Regions from separate parts of the Streptomyces sp. 1331.2 genome, predicted to be linked through region 2. Evidence: riboswitches for the same ligand, from Rfam matches in the RefSeq annotation. Region 2 holds a riboswitch; the other holds the start of a gene.
The links. Region 2 has a riboswitch for cyclic di-AMP ahead of CRP52_RS23765 (C40 family peptidase). Riboswitches for the same ligand answer to the same signal wherever they lie in the genome.
Positions count from the first base shown of each region.

Region 1 (7,057 bases), 4.7 Mb from region 2:
CGAGCTGGAGAAGGTCGCCGCCCAGGGCTGGGCGCAGGACCACGCCGAGCACGAGTCCTTCATCAACTGCGTGGCGGCACCGATCCGGGACGCCAGCGGACGGGTCGTCGCCGCCGCCTCGATCTCGGTCCCGGACGTCGTCCTGCCGTACGAGCAGGTGCTGGACCTCCTGCCCCAGCTGCTCGCCACCGCCTGCGCGATTTCGGCCGACTGCGGCCGCCCCGACCAGAACTGACGGTCAGTCACCGAAGGGAAACCCCGTACCCCATGAGCTCCGAGCACCCCCGGACCGCCGAGAAGGTCGAGATCCGCACCGACGGCGCCCCCGCCCCCGCCTGGATGTTCTCCCAGGGCGTCCGCAAGGGCCCGATCCTGCAGGTCTCCGGCCAGGGCCCGCAGGACCCGGCGACCGGCGAGTACCTCCACCCCGGCGACGTGCGGGCGCAGACCCGGCGCACCCTGGAGAACGTCAAGGCCATCGTCGAGGCCGGCGGCGCCACCATCGAGGACGTGGTGATGTTCCGCGTCTACCTCACCAAGCGCGCCGACTTCCCGCTGATGAACGAGGTCTACGCCGAGTTCATCGAGGAGAACATCAAGCCGGGCGGCGTGAAGCCCTGCCGCACCACGATCTTCGTCGAACTCCCGCAGGAGCCGATGCTGGTGGAGATCGACGCCCAGGCCGTCGTCTCCTGACGCCCCGCAAGACCACTCGTGCCACCACCCCGAAGGGCCCGACGGCCGGCGGGCCCTTCACCACCCCGCGGACGCCTGCTTGCCACACCCCTCAACGGACATTAGGTTAGCCTCACCTAACCAACTGGAGGTCCGTCCATGAGCCTGCCCCCCGGCGACACCGAGGCACCCGAGCCCACCACCGCCGAACGGATCCACAGCCTCCTCGGCGCGACCTCCTCGCTCACCGTCCGCGCCCTGGGCGAGCGCCACGACCTGGACACCCCGGTCTCCGTCCACGGCTCCCGCCTTCGGCTGCGCGCCCCGCTGGACGCCCCGCTCACCGCGGCCGCCGCCCGGGCCGGCGAAGGCCTCGCCGTCGTCCTCGACGTCACCGACGTCTCCCCCGTCGCCGTCCGCGACCGCGTCCGTGCCCGCCTCACCCTGGCCGGCCGGCTGCACCTGGCCCACCTCGCCGACGACGGCCTCACCGTCCACCTGCACGTGGACGTCGCCCACGCCGTCCTCGCCACCCCGTACAGCACCGGCGCGATCACCGCCGCCGACCTCGCCCGCGCCACCGCCGACCCGCTGGCCCGGCACGAGGCCGCACTGCTCACCCACCTCGCCGACGACCACGCCGACGCTTTCGACGTGCTCACCCGCCTGCTCGACCCGGCCCTGCTCGCCCGTACCCCGGACGTCCGCCCGCTCGCCCTGGACCGCCACGGCCTGGTGCTGCGCCTGGACCACCCGGACGGCCACCGAGACGTCCGCCTGGCCTTCCCCGAACCGGCCCGCGACACCGAGGACTTCGGCCACCGGATGCACGACCTGCTGTCCGCCGCCCGGTACGGCCAGCCCGCCCACCGCGGCTGACCGAACGCCAGCCGCCGAACGCCACAGCCACCGAACGCCACCGAACGCCACAGCCACCGAAGGCCGGAAAACGGCAGCGGCCGGCCCGGCTCGCGAGGGGGTTGTGTCCCGCGAGCCGGGCCGGCCTTGGGCGTGTCCCGCGCCCATGTCCGCCGTGCGGCGATCACCCGGTCGAGCGGTCACCCGACATGACCATCCCGGAGGATCGATTCGCTCCGCAGCAGCGGTGGTTCCTGAGACCCCGACAGGTCAGAGCGCGACGCCGTGCGCGCGCAGGTAGGCGACCGGGTCGATGTCCGAGCCGTACTCCGGACCGGTACGGATCTCGAAGTGCAGGTGCGGGCCGGTCACGTTGCCGGTGGCACCGGAGAGGCCGATCTGCTGGCCGACGGTGACGGTCTGACCGATCGACACGCCGATCGACGAGAGGTGCGCGTACTGGGCGTACTTGCCGTCGGCGAGCTTGATCTCGACCTCGTTGCCGTAGGCGCCGCCGTTGCCGGCCTTGACCACGACGCCGTTGGCGACGGCGCGCAGCGGGGTGCCGGTGGAGGCGACGAAGTCCTGGCCGGTGTGGTGGCCGGAGGCCCACATCGAGCCGGCCACGCCGTAGGCCTCGCCGAGGACGGGGTGGGCCAGCGGCGCGACGTAGCCGGAGGTGGCGGCGACCGGAGCGGCCGTCACGGCCGGGGCCGGAGCGGCGGTCTGCACCTGGGTCTGCACCGGGGCGGACGGCTTGGCGACCTCGGTCGTGACCTGCAGCTGGGCCTGCGGCTTGGCGGCGGCCTGGGTGGCCGGCGCGGCGGGCTTCGCCGGGGCGGCGTCCGCGGACGGCGCGGCGGCGTGGCCGGCGATCGCGAGCTGCTGGCCCGGGAAGATCAGGTTCGGGTTGGCGCCGACGACCGAGCGGTTCTGCTCGTACAGCGCCTGCCAGCCGCCCTCGACGCGCTTGGCGTCGGCGATCTTGGACAGGGTGTCGCCGCTGACGACGCGGTAGCTCTCGTGCGCGGCGGCGGCCTGGGCGGCGGGCTTGGCCTCGGTGCCGGCGGCGGGCTTGGCCTCGGTGCCGGCGGCGGCCTGGGTGACCGGGGCGACCGGGGCCGTGTGGGCCTGGGCGTTCATCGCGGTCACGAGCGGGAGGGCGAAGGAGACGCCGGTGACGGCGGTCGCGATGCCGATGCGGGCGGCGCGGGGCAGGGTGATACGACGAGCCTGAGCAGGCATGGAAGTTTCCTCTCCGACGCCTGCGAGGTGAGCTGTCGGGTTCGGGCTGGAGTTGCCCGGCCGCATGCGCGGCTTCACCCCGAGCCGGCCCTGGACGCCCGCGCCCTGAGGCGCGAACTCCGGTCCGGCGACTTACCTGTGGGTCCCCCGCTCCTGCCGTACAGAGTTCAGTGCGAGCCACCGGGCAGCGGCAGGACTCGGCGTTCCACCCGGTGGATCCGTCCGGGCTGGCCGGGCGGTCGCTGAACTAAAACCCATCCGTTCGGGTGAAGCAATGTCGATCTCTTGAACGGGCAACCATCCCCCACCCCCCGGTCACCCTCCGCACGTCGCGCCGCACGATCCGTACACAATCCATTCACCCCGCGCCACTGATCCACGACCCTGCGCCGAACTCCACGACGCTGCGCAACCCCCCACCCACCGAGCGTCAACGACGGACACGCCCTCCGGTGAGCCTTGTCACGTACGCCCCACGGGGCGCAGGATCGGGCCGTGGCCACCTCCGAAGCCGGCACCCTGCGCCTGGGCACCGCACAGGGTCGCTGGGTACTCCTGGCAACAGTGCTCGGTTCCAGCATGGCGATGCTCGACGGCACCGTCGTGAACGTCGCCCTGCCCCGCATCGGCGCCGACCTCGGCGCCTCCCTCGCGTCCCTGCAATGGACGCTGAACGCCTATCTGCTCACCCTGGCGGGCCTGATCCTGCTCGGCGGCGCACTCGGCGACCGCTACGGGCGGCGCCGGGTCTTCCTGATCGGCGTGGTCTGGTTCGCCGTCGCCTCCGCGGCCTGCGCCGCCGCACCGAACATCCAGGTGCTGATCGCCGCGCGCGCCGTCCAGGGCATCGGCGGGGCGCTGCTCACCCCGGGCTCGCTCGCCATGCTCCAGGCGGTCTTCCATCCTGACGACCGTTCGGCGGCTGTCGGCCTCTGGTCCGGCCTGGGCGGGGTGGCCGCCGCGGTCGGCCCCTTCCTCGGCGGCTGGCTGGTGGACGGCCCCGGCTGGCGCTGGATCTTCCTGCTGAACCTGCCGCTCGCCGCCGCCGTGATCGCCGTCACCACCCGGTCCGTACCGGAGAGCCGGGACGAGAGCGCCACCGGCCGCTTCGACGTGCTCGGCGCGGTGCTCGCCGCGCTCGCGCTCGGCGCGTTCACCTACGCGCTGACCGCGGCCGGGGAGGGCCTGTCCCCCGTGGTCTGGGCCACCGGGGCGATCGGCGTACTGCTCGGCGCCGTGTTCCTGGCCGTCGAACGGCGCGCGGTCGAGCCGATGCTGCCCCTCGGGCTGTTCTCCTCCCGGCTGTTCACCGCCGTGAACCTGGTCACCCTGTGCGTGTACGCGGCATTCAGCGGCGTCTTCTTCCTGCTGGTGGTGCAGCTGCAGATCGTCTCCGGGTTCTCGCCGCTGGTCTCGGGCTTCGCACTGGTGCCGATCACGGTGCTGATGCTGGCGCTGTCGGCCCGCGCCGGGCGCCTCGGCAAGCGGATCGGCCCGCGGATCCCGCTCACCATCGGCCCGCTGCTGTGCGCCGCCGGAGTGCTGCTGATACTGCGCATCGGCCCGGGCTCCTCCTACTGGGCGGACGTGCTGCCCGCCGTCACGGTGATGGGCTGCGGGATGACCCTGCTGGTCGCACCGCTGACGGCCACCGTGCTGGCCGCCGTCGAGGTCCGGCACGCGGGCATCGCCAGCGGGGTCAACAACGCCGCCGCCCGCGCGGCCGGACTGCTCGCGGTGGCCGCCCTCCCGGCGCTGGCCGGGCTGAGCGGCAACGCCTACCGGGTGCCGTCGGCGGTGGACTCCGCCTTCCACACCGCGATGCTGATCTGCGCGGGCCTGCTGGCCGCCGGCGGGCTGATCGCCTTCACCACCGTCCGCGGCAACGTCCTGGCCGCCGAGGAGCGTCCGGTGGCCGAGCCGAGCTGCGACTGGCCCTGCGGGACCACCACCCCGCCGTTCGACCCGGGCCACGTCCAGTCGCACGAGGACCCCGCCACCGGTCCGGCAGCGGGGCCCTCGTCCGAGAACTGACGAACCGTCAGAGGATGTCGCCCGGAGCGTACTTGGCAGCCTCCGGGTAGGCGGCCGCGACGGCCTCCACCTGGCGGACCACCTCGGCGACCTGGGCGCCGGCCGCGCCGGTGAAGGAGAGCCTGTCGGCCAGCAGCGCGTCCAGCGCGGCACGGTCCAGCGGGATCCGCTCGTCCGCGGCCAGGCGGTCCAGCAGCTCGTTCTCCCGGGCGCCCGCGCGCATCGCCAGCGCGGAGGCGACGGCGTGCTCCTTGATGACCTCGTGCCCGGTCTCCCGGCCGACGCCCGCGCGCACCGCGCCCATCAGCACCTTGGTGGTGGCGAGGAACGGCAGGTAGCGGTCCAGCTCGGCCTCGATCACGGCGGGGAAGGCGCCGAACTCGTCGAGGACGGTCAGGAAGGTCTCCAGCAGGCCGTCGAAGGCGAAGAAGGCGTCCGGCAGCGCGACCCGGCGCACCACCGAGCAGGAGACGTCGCCCTCGTTCCACTGGTCGCCGGCCAGCTCGCCGGTCATCGAGGCGTAGCCACGCAGGATGACGGCCAGGCCGTTGACGCGCTCGCAGGAGCGGGTGTTCATCTTGTGCGGCATCGCGGAGGAGCCGACCTGGCCCTCCTTGAAGCCCTCCGTGACCAGCTCGTGGCCGGCCATCAGGCGGATGGTCTTGGCCAGGCTGGACGGCGCGGCGGCCAGCTGGACGAGGGCGGTGAGCACCTCGAAGTCCAGCGAGCGCGGGTAGACCTGGCCGACGCTGGTCAGCACATGGTCGAAGCCGAGGTGCGCGGCGACCCGGCGCTCCAGCTCGGCGAGCTTGTCGGTGTCACCACCGAGCAGGTCCAGCATGTCCTGGGCGGTGCCGACCGGGCCCTTGATCCCGCGCAGCGGGTAGCGGGCGATCAGCTCCTCCAGGCGGCGGAAGGCGACCAGCAGCTCGTCGGTGATCGACGCGAAGCGCTTGCCCAGGGTGGTGGCCTGCGCGGCCACGTTGTGCGAGCGGCCGGCCATTACCAGCTCGGAGTGCTGGGCGGACAGCTTGGCCAGGCGCACCAGGACGGCCACCGTGCGGTCGCGCACGTGCTCCAGCGACTGGCGGATCTGCAGCTGCTCGACGTTCTCGGTCAGGTCCCGGGAGGTCATCCCCTTGTGGATCTGCTCGTGGCCGGCGAGGTCGCTGAACTCCTCGATCCGGGCCTTCACGTCGTGGCGGGTGACCCGCTCACGGGCGGCGATCGAGCCGAGGTCGACCTGGTCGATCACCTGCTCGTAGTCGGCGACGGCGGTCGCCGGGACCTCGACGCCGAGGTCCTGCTGCGCCTTCAGGACGGCGAGCCACAGGTGGCGCTCAAGGACCACCTTGTGCTCGGGGGACCAGAGCTGGGCCAGGGTCGCCGAGGCGTACCGGGAGGCCAGGACATTGGGGATCTGGGGCTTCGCGCTCACGCTTCGCAAGCCTAACAGCCGAGGTCACGCCCCCTGCAGCCGCCAACGCGCTACGCCCGTAGAGCCTTGGCGCTACTGCGGCGCAACCGTACGGCCGGCCAGGACGGGCAGCACCTGCCCGCAGATCGAGTGCAGGGCGATCCGCTGCTCGTCGGTCATCGCCTCGAAGGCCTGGTGGGTGCGGGCCATCTCGCTCCGGATGCGGTTCAGGATCTCCCGGCCCTCGGTCGTGATCACCACGATCTTCACCCGGCGGTCACCGGCCGCCGCCGCCCGGTTGGCCAGGCCCAGCGACTCCAGCCGGTCCACGATCCCGGTGACGTTCGACGCGTCGCAGCCCAGCCGCCCGGCCAGCGCACGCATCGGCACCGGCTCCTGCACCGCGCCCAGCGCCTTGGCCTGCGAGGAGGAGAGCCCGTGCCGGGCCGCGGCCGCCGCGAAGTCCTGGAAGTACGCGGCGCCGACGGCGGCCAAGGCCTCCATCAGCTCGGCGTTGGTCGGTACGGTCGTCGTCGCTGTCGAACCCATGGGGTCAGAGTACGACCAGGTGCTTCAGCAACTCAAGCTTTGACCGGGGCAACCGTCGGCGAGCCGCCTCACACACCCGCCCACCTCTCCCGGCCGACGCCCCCGCGCACCGCACCCGCGCGCGGCCCCGGCCGCAGCTGCAGCCGCGGTCAGAGCACCAGCTGGTCGAACAGCCGCCGCAGCTCCGCCTCCGGGTCCGCGGTCAACCCGGTGTGCACCGGCCCCGGCTGGACGATCGCGCTGCGCGGCGCGGTCAGCCAGCGGAACCGCTGCCCGGGG
Region 1 covers NZ_OBMJ01000001.1:865,310-872,366, forward strand. Annotated here, with positions in the region: gene CRP52_RS03745 (IclR family transcriptional regulator) at 1-235, shown strand, start outside; gene CRP52_RS03750 (RidA family protein) at 268-696, shown strand; gene CRP52_RS03755 (DUF2470 domain-containing protein) at 835-1,554, shown strand; gene CRP52_RS03760 (M23 family metallopeptidase) at 1,804-2,778, opposite strand; cyclic di-AMP (ydaO/yuaA leader) riboswitch at 2,781-2,961, opposite strand; gene CRP52_RS03765 (MFS transporter) at 3,274-4,812, shown strand; gene purB (adenylosuccinate lyase) at 4,820-6,250, opposite strand; gene CRP52_RS03775 (MarR family winged helix-turn-helix transcriptional regulator) at 6,323-6,778, opposite strand; gene CRP52_RS03780 (DUF3037 domain-containing protein) at 6,928-7,057, opposite strand, start outside.
Region 1: it holds a riboswitch for cyclic di-AMP, as region 2 does, so the genes downstream of both, CRP52_RS03760 (M23 family metallopeptidase) here and CRP52_RS23765 (C40 family peptidase) in region 2, are expected to answer to the same signal.

Region 2 (7,057 bases):
ATGACACCGCCGCCGGCGTACATGCCGACGTGGTGCATGTCCCGGTAGAAGATCACCAGGTCTCCCGGTCGCGCGTCGGAGAGGTTGACCCGCTGCCCGGCGGACGCCTGGGCCTGCGAGGTCCGCGGCAGGGTCACTCCGGCCTGCCGCCAGCTGTAGTACATCAGACCGGAACAGTCGAACGCGCGGGGCCCAGTGGCCCCGTAGACGTACGGCGCACCGATCATCCGCACCGCGGCGGCCAGCGCGGCGGCCCCGCGCTCGGAGGCGGGCGGGGTGGTGCCCAGGTCCAGCCGGTCGGTGCCCCGGGTGGCGCGCTGCTCGGCGTCCCGGGCGTCCTGGGCGGTCAACCTGGCCCGCTCGACGGCGCCCAGGCCGTTGAGCAGCTTCTGCGCCGCGGCCAGCCGCTGCTGGATCTGCTGCTTGCTGTCGGCGAGCGAGCGGCGGGTCTCGTCCAGCTCGGCGAGCTTGCCGGCCGCCTCGGTGCGGCGCTGGTCGAGCCGGCGCTGGCGGGTCACCAGCTCGTGCAGGGCCTCCTGCTGCCGCTCGGCGGCCTGGCCGAGGGTACGGGCGCGGGCGAGGTAGTCCTCCGGGTCGGGCGAGAGCATCAGCTGGGCGGTCTGGTTCATCCCGCCACCGCGGTACTCGGCCCCGGCGACGGTCGCCAGGTCGCCGCGCAGCTCGTTGAGCTGGTCCTGGGCGACGGCGATCTCGCCCTGCAGGGTCGTGGTCTCGCCCTGGAGCCTGCGCTGGGCCTCCTGCGCGGCGTTGTACTTCTCCGACGCCTGCTCGGCCTCGTCGTAGAGCTGCTCCACCTGCGCCTTGACGTCCTTGCGGTCGGCCGGGTCCGGGGTGCCGGGGGCGGCCTGGGCGCTGCCGCTGGTCGCGACACCCAGCGCGGTGGTGGCGGCCGCCGTCAGCACCAGCGCACGGGCGAGCAGTTGGGAACGGCGGTGCACGGGCATGGCGGCAGCAGCTCCAATCCTGCGGTTCGGCCCCGCCGCCGCACTGCGGGCGGCCGTCGAGCGGGAGTCCGGTGGCAGACGTTAGCGAGTCCGGGCAAGCGAGTCCAAACCCCTCCCGACCCGAATATTTGACCCGTAATCGGACATCGGCCCGAACCGCGGACAAAGCCGCAGGCCCGGCCTTCCCTGACGGAAGACCGGGCCTGGCGGCGTCGGGCGGGAGTCAGACCCGCACGATGGAGGTCAGCGGCATGTTGGTGACGGCCTCGTAGCGGACGCTGGCACCCGGCTTGGGCGCGTGCAGCACCTGGCCGTTGCCCGCGTAGATGCCGACGTGGTGGGCGTCGCTGTAGAAGATCAGCAGGTCGCCGGGCTGGGCCTGGGACAGGTCGGTGCCGATCCGGGTGCCGGCGTTGGCCTGCTCCTGCGAGGTGCGCGGCAGCGAGACGCCGACCTGGTTGAACGACCAGACCATCAGACCGGAGCAGTCGAAGGAGCCCGGGCCCACGGCGCCGTAGACGTACGGGCTGCCGATCTTCGAGGCGGCGACGGACAGTGCAGCGGCACCGCGGGAGCTGCCGGGCGCGGCCGGCTTGACGACCGGCGAGGCCGGGCTCGTGGCGATGTCGCCGCGGCTGTTGTCGCGCGAGGCGCGGTCCGCGGCCTGCTGCTGGGCCTTGGCGGCGTCGGCCTGGGCCTTGGCGTCCGCGGCGGCCTTGTCCTCGGCCGCCTTCAGCGCCGCGCGCTCCTGGTCGGTGAGGGTGTTGAGCAGGGCCTGGGCGGCGTTCAGCTTCTTCTGGACCTCGTCCTTGGAGGCCTTCAGCTGCTGGGTGGTGGACTCCAGCTCGGCGAGCTTGCCCTGGGCCTCGGTGCGGTCCTGGTCCAGCTTGCGCTGCTGCTCCTGGAGCTGCTTCAGCTGATTCCTCTGGGTGTCACCGGCCTGGTTCAGCGCACCGGCCTGGTTGAGGAAGTTGTCCGGGCTGGAGGAGAACATCAGCTGGACGGTCGGGGATATGCCGCCGTTGCGGTACTGCTCCCCGGCGATCTCGGCGAGGCCGCCCTGCAGATCGGTCACCTGGGCCTGCTGGCGGGCCACCTGGTCCTGCAGACCGGAGACCTGCTTCTCCAGCGTCTGCTGCTTCTCCTGGGCGGCGTTGTACTGCTCGGTCGCCACCTCGGCCTGCTCGTTGAGCTGGTCGACCTGCTCCTTGACCTGGTCCTTGGTCGGCTGCGGGTCGGCGTGCGCGCCGGACTGCGCGGAGAGGGCGACGGCTGCGGCGGCGACACCGGTCAGGATCGAGACCCGGGCACGGCCTGCTGGCTTGGGACGACGATGGGACGCCACGAAGGCGGACTCCTTCTTCCTGCGTCCGCCTACCGGGTGAGCTGACGGGTTCGGGCCGGAAGCATGCCCTACGACGCCTCACGGCCGTTCTACCGGCCGACCTGGCGCCGATTCACCCCGGAGGAACGTGGTTCCCCGGCTCCGCTCCGCAGCGCCCCCGACCACTGGGCTCCCCTGTCGGGCAGTCGCTTCGACCTGCCCCGCTGCCTCGCGAACTCGGCGGTAACCACCGCCGCCACCCGGGCTGGGTGATCGACAGTGCGGTGGTTCGGGGCACGACCCTAGTAACTGAACCGTGATCGGTTCAAATCCTTGTCAGAAAAAAGACGGAAGATTACCCAAGTTCTCTTGTGAAAATGACCGATGGTGATCGCTGCCGTACGCAAGGCTGATCAGGTCTCACCAGTCGGTCGCAAAACGACGGAAAGCCGCGCGCCACCCCCGACCGGAGGTGGCGCGGATCACAGGGCCGAAACCCGGGCCCCTTCGGCGTGTCGGGCCGTCAGACCCGGCGGATCGTGTTGATCGGCATCGCGTCGGCCTTCATCACCTTCACCACGTCACCGGTGTGCGGCGCGTGGACCACCATGCCGTTGCCGATGTACATCCCGACGTGGTGCATGTCGCCGCCGTAGACGACCAGGTCGCCCGGCTGCGCCGCGGCCAGCCCGGGCACGGCGGTGCCGTAGTGGCCCTGCTCCTGCGAGGTGCGCGGCAGCGAGACGCCGGCCTGCCCGTACGCCCAGACCATCAGGCCCGAGCAGTCGAAGGTGGTGGACCCGGTGGCGCCCCACACGTACGCGGAGCCCTGCTTGCTCATCGCCTTGGACACCGCGACGGCCGCGTAACCGCTGGCCGGCGGCAGGCTGCTGAGGTCGACCCGGTCGCTGCCGCGCGAGGCGCGGTCGTCCTGCGCCTGCTGCGCCTTCAGCGCCGCGCGCTCGGCGGAGCTGAGCGAGTTCAGCAGGTCCTGGGCGGCCTTCAGCTTGGTGTTGACGTCCGACTTGGCCTGGTTCAGGTCCTTGGTGGTGGAGTCCAGCGAGGCCAGCACCGCGGCCGCCTCGGCCTTCTCCTGGTCCAGCCGGCGCTGCTGCTCCAACAGCCCCTTGAGCGCCTCGGCCTGGGTGGTGCTGGCCTGCTGGACGGTGGAGGCCTTCTCCAGGTAGCCGGACGGGTCGGAGGAGAGCATCAGCTGGACGGACGGGTCGATGCCGCCGGTGCGGTACTGCTCGCCCGCCACCTCGGCCAGGCCGCCCTGCAGCTGGGTCATCTGCTCCTGGCTGCGGGCCACCTGGTCCTGCAGCTGGTCGGCCTGCTTGCGCAGCTGGTCGGCCCGCTCCTTGGCGCCGTTGTACTTCTCCGCCGCCTGCTCCTGCTCCTGCTGGAGCTGGTCGATCTGCGCCTTGACGTCCGTCGTGTTCGGCTGCGGCGCGGCGTGCGCGGCCACCTGGGCGGAGAGCGCGACCGCGGTCGCAGCCGCAGCAGTGAGCACGGAGACTCGCGCGCGGCTCGGCTGCTTGGGACGGCGGTGGGAGGCCAAGGGCCCGGCTCCTTCTTCCATCGGACTCACCCGATCGGACGAGATTCCGGAAAATAGGTTTGACGCCAGACCCTAGTGAAGATCTAACCGATTTGCCACTCCCCCAAAGGCGTGAAGTCCGTTTCCCACACTGACTTCACCGGAAGCGCACACCGTCGCGAAACCCGCACCGACCAGCCGTCATGCCGCCCGACCGAGGTCAGGGCCGGGCCAGCCGGTTCAGCAGCAGCACCGAGGCCACCGGGCGCGCGCCCGCCTTCCGCACGCCCTCCGCGACCTCCCGGTCGGTGGAGACCACCACCACCGGACGGCCCTGCGGCTCGGCCCGCACCAGACGGCGGATCAGCTCGTCCGCGGTCTCCCCGGTCCGGCTGAACCGCACCCGGACCCCGCGCGGAGGCGCCATGATCACCGGAACGTCCAGGTCCTGCCCGTCGAACACACAGGTGACCTCCGCCTGCGTGCGCTGGGCCAGCATCGCCAGCCCGCCCAGCAGCCGGATCCGCTGCTGCTCCAGCGGCAGCGTCGGATAGCCGGTCTTCGTCACGTTGTAGCCGTCCACCACCAGGTGCACCTGTGGGATCGCCAGCAGCTGGTCCAGCAGCGCCGGATCGTCCTCGGCCAGCCCGCGCCGCGCCACGTCGTGCGGCGAGGCCGCACCCGGCACCACCGCCTCCACCAGGTCCGCCGGGCGGATCTGGGAGACCGGCAGCGCCAGCTCCCGCTGCAGCCCCTGGGCCGACTGCAGCACGGTGTCCAGCAGCAGCCGCAGCCGCATGTCCTCGACGCTGCGCCCCTCCCGGGCCGACCGGCGCCCCTGCTCGGCGGCGGTCTCCAGCTCGGAGACCCGGTGCCGGAGCCGCCGTGCCTCGCCCTCCGCAGCACTGCGCTCGGCCGCGCCCTGGGCCTTCGCCGCCTCCAGCTCCGCGGTCACCCGGCGCGTCTCGGCCTGCGCCCGGCGGGTGTCGCTCTCCAGCGACCGCAGCTTCTTGCGCAGCGACTCTGCCTCCCGCCGGACGCCCTCGAACTCCGCGCGCTGCCGGTCCAGGTCCGCCCGCGCCGCGGCCCGCACCTCGGCCAGCTCCGCCTGCAGCTTCTCCACCAGCCGGGTCGCCTCGGCGGCCGCGTCCTCGGCACCGGCCCGCTCGGCCTCGTCACCGGCCTCGGCGACCAGCCGGCTCCAGCCCGCCGAGCGCACCAGGTAGGCGGCAGCGGCGACGTCCATCGGATCGGCGGCGCCCGGGACGCTGCCCGACTCCAGCGCACGGACCAGATCCGGCTGCCCCAGCCGCAGCCGCTCCGCTATCCGCACCCGGAAGGCCGGCTCCGCCTCCAGCGCCGCGGCCAGCGCGGTGGCCGCGTACTTGGCCCGCCGCGCAGGGGTGAACTTCACGTACTGACGCAGGCTCTGCGGCAGCTCACCCGGCGGCAGTCCGCCCAAGGCGTCCGAGGCCAGCCCGACCACGCGCCGGCGCACCCCCTCCGGCAGCGGCCGGTCGAGCTTCTCGACCGCACGCTCCGGCCCTGGCTCCGGCCCTGGCTCCACGGAGTCGGACGGGGCAGTGCTCTGCGCCGGGCCCACCCCGGCGTCCGGCGCCTGCGCCTGCGCAGCGGGCCGAAGTCCCTGCGCTTCGCCGGGCTCCTTCGCTGCGTCCACCACGTCCTCGGCTCCGATCCTGTTGTCCGGCGGGTACGGCCGCGACCCCCCTGTCGTCACGCTCCGTGCTTCTTGTCTGTTCTGTATTGTCCCGTGCGGCGGACGGGCGCGCCGCGCACCGCCCGCCGGACCGGCGGGATCAGCCCTGCTCGGCCGGGGTCTGCGCGTCCTCGGCGCCCGGACGGGCCACCAGCTCGACCTGGTCCACGGCGTTGCACCAGCGGCAGCGCACCGACTCGACGGTCTCGCTCAGCACCTCGGTCTCCTCGACCTTGGACTCGCCGGCCAGGTCGAAGTGCAGGAACTCGGTCACCCGCGCGGTGCGGGTCACGTCGAAACGGGTGAGGTTGCCGCACAGCGTGCAGCGCCAGCGCGTCTCGGCGGTCAGGGCGGGGACGGTCATCGGGGATCCTCTCGGGTTTTCCCTGCGTGGGCCAGGCGCTCCCCCCGGAGCCCCGGCATCGGCGGCGGGAGGCGGGATTGCCCGCCCCAAGCCTATTGCCTGGGGCAACCGTCACGACCATCGGTCAGCCGAATAAGGCAGCTAGTCCACCTGCCGTAAACCGCCGTGTCACCTGCGGCGCCCGGAGGGATGCTTGGCCGCATGGCGCTCACGGCCCCCGACCACACCGCCGCACGGGGCGGCGGGCCGCAGCCCCCGGCCCCGGCGGTCACCTACGCCCTGATCGCGGTCAACACCCTGGTCTTCCTGCTCGGCCCGGCCGCCGGACTCAACCCGCTGTACGGCACCGGCCAGGCCCGGGTCTGCGCGGAGCAGCGGTACGAACAGCGCTGGGGCGCCGTCCCGGCCGAACTCCTGGCCGGACGGCCGCTGACCGCCGAACAGCTGGCCGAGGCCCCCGACCCGGTCCCCGGCTGCCGGGCCGCCCCGACCCCGGGCAAGCACCCGGCGCTGTCCGTCCTCTCCGGCCTCTTCCTGCACGCCGGCTGGCTGCACCTGCTGGGCAACCTGCTCTTCCTCTACGTCTTCGGCCCGACCGTCGAGCAGCGGCTCGGCCGGGCCCGGTACGCCCTCTTCTACCTGGCCGCCGGCAGCCTGGCCACGTACGGTTTCGCGCTCGCCGAGGCGCACTCGCCGGACTCCACCCGGGTCCTCATCGGAGCCTCCGGCGCGATCTCCGCCGTCCTCGGCGCCTACCTGCGCTTCCACCCGCGCTCCCGGGTGACCACGCTGGTCCCGCTGCTGTTCTTCCTGCCGCTGCGCTTCCCGGCCTGGCTGGTGCTCGGACTCTGGTTCGCCCTCCAGTGGTGGTCGGTGCACTCGGCGGGCCCGGGGGTGGCCTACCTGGTGCACGTGATCGGCTTCTCGGCCGGCTTCCTCTACGCCTGCACCGTGGTCCGCCACCCCTCAAGACGCCCCGGCTGACGCCCGATACGCTGGCGGCACCCCACAAAGGAGCCCGAAACAGTGATCACCGCCATCGTCCTGATCAAGACCAGTGTCGACCGCATCCCGGAGATCGCCGAGGCCATCGCCGCGATCGAGGGCGTCAGCGAGGTGTACTCGGTGACCGGCGGGTACGACCTGG
Region 2 covers NZ_OBMJ01000001.1:5,520,350-5,527,406, reverse strand. Annotated here, with positions in the region: gene CRP52_RS23770 (C40 family peptidase) at 1-965, opposite strand, end outside; gene CRP52_RS23765 (C40 family peptidase) at 1,189-2,310, opposite strand; cyclic di-AMP (ydaO/yuaA leader) riboswitch at 2,321-2,474, opposite strand; gene CRP52_RS23760 (C40 family peptidase) at 2,813-3,850, opposite strand; gene CRP52_RS23755 (NYN domain-containing protein) at 4,050-5,432, opposite strand; gene CRP52_RS23750 (hypothetical protein) at 5,647-5,910, opposite strand; gene CRP52_RS23745 (rhomboid family intramembrane serine protease) at 6,112-6,894, shown strand; gene CRP52_RS23740 (Lrp/AsnC ligand binding domain-containing protein) at 6,937-7,057, shown strand, end outside.